2 regions of the Halomonas sp. AOP30-A1-24 genome follow, and region 2 is predicted to be linked to the other one. Evidence: predicted binding sites of a transcription regulator. Region 2 holds the regulator's gene; the other holds the start of a gene.
What was found. The regulator sigma-54, encoded in region 2, starts transcription at its own class of promoters, with help from an activator protein. The targets are predictions, from matches to a motif close to TGGCACNNNNNTTGCTNT.
Positions count from the first base shown of each region.

Region 1: a site for sigma-54 is predicted at 1,113-1,130, ahead of glnL (nitrogen regulation protein NR(II)). Genes of this name have one in related genera too.

Region 1 is NZ_JBQSXL010000001.1:90,144-92,620, reverse strand. Features, by position in the region: gene glnA (glutamate--ammonia ligase) at 1-907, shown strand, start outside; gene glnL (nitrogen regulation protein NR(II)) at 1,178-2,236, shown strand; gene ntrC (nitrogen regulation protein NR(I)) at 2,233-2,477, shown strand, end outside.
Region 2 is NZ_JBQSXL010000002.1:121,019-123,495, forward strand. Features, by position in the region: gene lptB (LPS export ABC transporter ATP-binding protein) at 1-395, shown strand, start outside; gene ACT3TJ_RS01785 (RNA polymerase factor sigma-54) at 519-1,931, shown strand; gene hpf (ribosome hibernation-promoting factor, HPF/YfiA family) at 2,030-2,338, shown strand; gene ACT3TJ_RS01795 (PTS sugar transporter subunit IIA) at 2,343-2,477, shown strand, end outside.

The DNA.
Region 1 (2,477 bases), on a different contig from region 2:
CAACCTGGGGCACCGTCCGCGCGTTAAAGGCGGTTACTTCCCGGTTCCTCCGGTCGACAGCTTCCACGATATCCGTGGCGCTATGTGTAACACCCTGGAAGCGATTGGTCAGACCGTTGAAGTTCACCACCACGAAGTGGCGAATGCGGGGCAGAACGAGATCGGCGTTAAATTCAATACGCTGGTGAAGAAGGCGGACGAAGTTCAGGAAATGAAGTACGTGATCCACAACGTGGCCCACGCGTACGGCAAAACCGCGACCTTCATGCCCAAGCCGCTGGTTGGCGACAACGGTTCTGGTATGCATATTCACCAGTCGTTCTGGAAAGATGGTCAGAACCAGTTTGCCGGTGATGAATACGCAGGCCTGTCGGAAATGGCGCTGTATTACATCGGCGGTGTGATCAAGCACGCACGCGCTCTGAACGCCTTCACCAACGCCTCTACCAACTCGTACAAGCGTTTGGTGCCGGGGTTTGAAGCGCCGGTTATGCTGGCTTACAGCGCCCGTAACCGTTCCGCCTCTATCCGGATTCCCTATACGGTCAGCCCCAAAGGCAAGCGCGTTGAAACCCGCTTCCCTGACCCGACCGCTAACCCGTACCTGTCGTTTGCTGCCCTGCTAATGGCAGGTATCGACGGCATCAAGAACAAGATTCATCCTGGCGATGCCATGGACAAGAACCTGTACGACCTGCCGCCAGAAGAAGGCAAGTTGGTACCGACCGTTGCCAACAGCCTGGACCAGGCTCTGGAAGCGCTCGACGCTGACCGTGCGTTCCTGACCGAAGGTGGCGTGTTCACCGACGATATGATTGATGCCTATATCGAACTCAAGATGGAAGAAGTAGAGCGTATTCGCATGACCACGCACCCTATCGAATTTGATATGTACTACAGCTGCTAATCGCGTTTTGACGCGATAGCCCTAAAACCCCGCTTCGGCGGGGTTTTTTATTGCACTTAACCAGTGAGAGGGTGCGCCTTAACGGTACTCCATGCACTAAAATAGTGCATGTGGTGGATCGCACCATGGCAGGTTGCGCGCTTAACGCTCGTTGAATCAAGGCTTGGCGCCCATAAGGCGTGCATGCTGATGAAAGGGGCCAACCTGGCGTGCTTTTTGCAGTTTCTCTTGCGTATTGAACGTTTTTATCAGCGACATTCAGGACACTTCATGTATCAGCGTTTACTAGAACATCTCTCCATGGCAGTGCTGCTGCTGGACGGTGAGCTCCGCGTACGCTGGATGAACCCTGCCGCCGAAGCGCTGTTGGCAGTAAGCTTTAGCCGTGTGCAGGGGAGCAGCCAGGATACCCTGCTGGGCGGTGATGAAAGTATTGACCAGGTGTTGGCCAAGGCGCGGGATGCCTTTCATCCCTACACCCAGCGCGAGGCGCGCATTACCCCGGTTAACGGTGAAGCGCTGACGGTGGATTACACCGTGACGCCCCTGTCGGCAGACGAGCTTCTGCTGGAAGTAGAACCTCGTGACCGCTTGATGCAAATTTCCCGCGAGGAAGCGCTAACCACGCGCCAGGAAACCATCAAAGTGCTAGCCCGAGGCTTGGCCCATGAAGTGAAAAATCCGCTGGGCGGCATCCGCGGGGCGGCTCAGCTATTAGAGCGTGACCTGGATAAGCCTGAATTGCGTGAGTTTACCCATATCATCGTGGAGGAGGTTGACCGCTTGCGTGATCTGGTGGATTCGATGCTTGGCCCGAATCGCATTGTTAAGCACGCGCCGGTGAACATCCACAAAGTGCTGGAGCGGGTAAGAACGCTGCTGGTGGCTGAACATCCGAATATCACCATCCACCGCGATTACGACCCTAGCCTGCCGGACCTTTCCGGGGATGAGGCGCAGATGATCCAGGCCGTGCTTAACGTGGCCAGAAACGCCGTGCAGGCCATGAGCGATGCCGAGACCCCTGTGCCCGAATTGATGCTGCGCACCCGCGCACGGCGTCAGTTTACCCTGGGGGCTGAGCGCCACCGGTTAGTGAGCGAGGTGGGTGTGGTCGACAACGGCCCTGGCATCCCGGAAGGGCTTAAAGAAACGCTCTTCTACCCGATGGTGTCAGGGCGTGCTGAAGGCAGCGGATTGGGGTTGTCCATCGCTCAGTCGATCCTGCATCAGCATCAAGGCTTGATTGAATGTGACTCACGGCCCGGGCACACCGAGTTCCGCTTACTGATTCCATTGGTTATTAATTGCACCGGAGAAGCATCATGATAGAGGCGACACGTAACGAGGTTGCACGGGTGGTCGTTGTGGATGACGATCGCGCTATCCGCTGGGTGCTTGAACGTGCATTGGCGCAGCCGGATCTTGATGTAGAGTGCATAGAACGCGCCGATACCGTACTGGAACGACTGCTGAAAACCCCACCGGATGTGCTGGTGACTGACATTCGTATGCCGGGCATTGATGGGCTGGATCTGATGTCGCACATTCGCGAGGCGCATCCGGATTT
Region 2 (2,477 bases):
GGGCAGGACGAGAGCAGCGGCTTGAGGCCCTGCTTGACGACTTTCATATTACCCACATCCGTGACAACCTGGGCATGAGCCTTTCCGGCGGCGAGCGGCGGCGCGTCGAAATTGCCCGCTCCTTGGCCACAGAGCCCGCGTTTATCTTGCTGGACGAGCCATTTGCAGGTGTCGATCCCATCTCGGTTGGTGAAATCAAGAGCATTATTCGCGCCTTAAAACAGCGCCACATTGGCGTGCTAATTACTGATCATAACGTCCGAGAAACACTGGATATTTGCGATATCGCCTATATTGTCGGTGACGGCCACATTATTGCTGGCGGCAGCCCTCAGACTATCCTTGATAACCAAAAAGTGAGGGAAGTTTACCTGGGTGCTGATTTTCGCTTATGAATTTAATTTCACCGCTAAACAGTGATCTGCAGTAAAAATTTTATCAGTGGCATGCTTATTGCACTTGCACAACAACATGACTCGCACTAGGGTGAAGCTTTCCGATTAACGAGTGGTTCTCAGATGGTCATGAAAGCTTCTCTCCAATTGCGTATCGGTACGCAGCTGACCATGACACCTCAGCTGCAGCAAGCGATTGCACTGCTACAGCTATCGACATTGGATCTACGTCAGGAAATTCAGCAGGCACTGGATGCCAACCCAATGCTGGAGCAGGAAGACGAGTTCGGCGAGCAGGCGACCGTCGAAACACCTGACGAGGAGTGGTCAGAAAGCATTCCCGAGGAACTGTCTGTCGATAGCGACTGGTCTGACACTTACCAGGACATGGGTAGCTCTGGCAGCAGCGAAGGCCCCGATTTTGAACGCCAGGCCGCGGGACAAAGCCTGCATGGACATCTCCTTTGGCAGCTGGCGATGACCGACTTTACGGCTCGTGAGCAGCTAATCGCCGAAAGTCTGATTGATGCACTGGACGCCAATGGCTACCTGACGCAGCCGCTCAACGATATCCGCGATGGGTTACGTGCTCAGAGCATCGAAGGTCTCAGCCAGCGAGAGTTGGAAACCACTCTGATGCGCTTACAGCAGTTCGAGCCAACGGGCGTCTTCGCCCGTGACTTGCGCGAATGTTTGATGCTTCAGCTTGCAACGCTCCCCGACGACACGCCCCTACTGGTTCCCGCGCGCCGATTGGTTCGCCAGTTTCTTGAAGCGCTGGGCAAAAATGACATGCGCCTATTAAAGCGCCGCCTAAGCCTGGACGATGAGCAGCTAGACGATGTGATCGGTCTGATCCGAAGCCTGGACCCACGCCCAGGCAGCGCTTATGGCGTCACCGACGATAGCTATATCACGCCCGACCTGGTCGTACGTCATGATCATGAAGGCTGGCACCTGGAGCTAAACCCTGAAGCCCTGCCTCGGCTGCGTATCCAGCCCGACTACGCCAGTTTAATCAAGCGTGCAGACAAGAGTCAGGATAACCAGTTTTTAAAAGAGCACTTGCAAGAAGCGCGCTGGCTAATCAAAAGCTTGTCCAGCCGCAACGACACGCTTCTACGCGTAGGGCGCGAGATTATCACTCGCCAAATCGGTTTTTTAGAGCACGGTGAAGAAGCGATGAAGCCGTTGATTCTTGCCGATATTGCCGAGGCGGTTGAGATGCACGAATCAACCATTTCTCGGGTCACCACACAAAAATATATCCATACCCCACGGGGTGTCTTCGAACTTAAGTACTTTTTCTCAAGCCAAATTAGCGGGCAAGATGGCGCAGACAGCCACTCAAGCACCGCGATTCGCGCCCGGCTTAAAAAGTTGATTCAAGATGAGCCTCCCGGCAAACCTCTTTCGGACAGTCGTTTGGTGACATTACTGGGAGATGGCGGCATCACAGTGGCACGCCGTACGGTGGCGAAATATCGTGAGTCGCTGGGCATTCCCTCATCAAGTGAACGTCGTCGTTTGCGTTAGTCGTTACAAGAGAAATGGCAAAACTCGCGACAGGGGCTTTGCAACACCGTAAAAAGGGTTACAATCGAAATTCAGTCCGATGGATAAGGAGCACGTCAATGCAAGTAAATATCACGGGTCATCATGTAGAACTGACTGACGCCTTGCGTGACTACGTTAATGAAAAACTTGAACGCATCGAACGTCATTACGACCACATCACCACGGTACAAGTCACCTTATCTATTGAGAAGGAGCGCCAACATGCCGCGTGCACCCTTCATGCGGCAGGCGCCGACTTACATGCCGACGCCGAAGATGTCGATATGTATGCCGCTATTGACGCCTTAGCAGACAAAATTGATCGTCAACTCGTTAAGCACAAGGAAAAAGCACAAGCTCGCGCCCAAGGCGCTGGCGTGCGTTAATTCAATGACGTTGGAAACCATCCTCCCCCCGGAGCGCGTACTTTACGACGTGCCCGGGGGCAGCAAAAAGCGGGTGCTGGAGTTTTTCAGCACCTTTATCGCTCAAAATACACCCAGTCTGGATAGCCAGGAAGTTTTC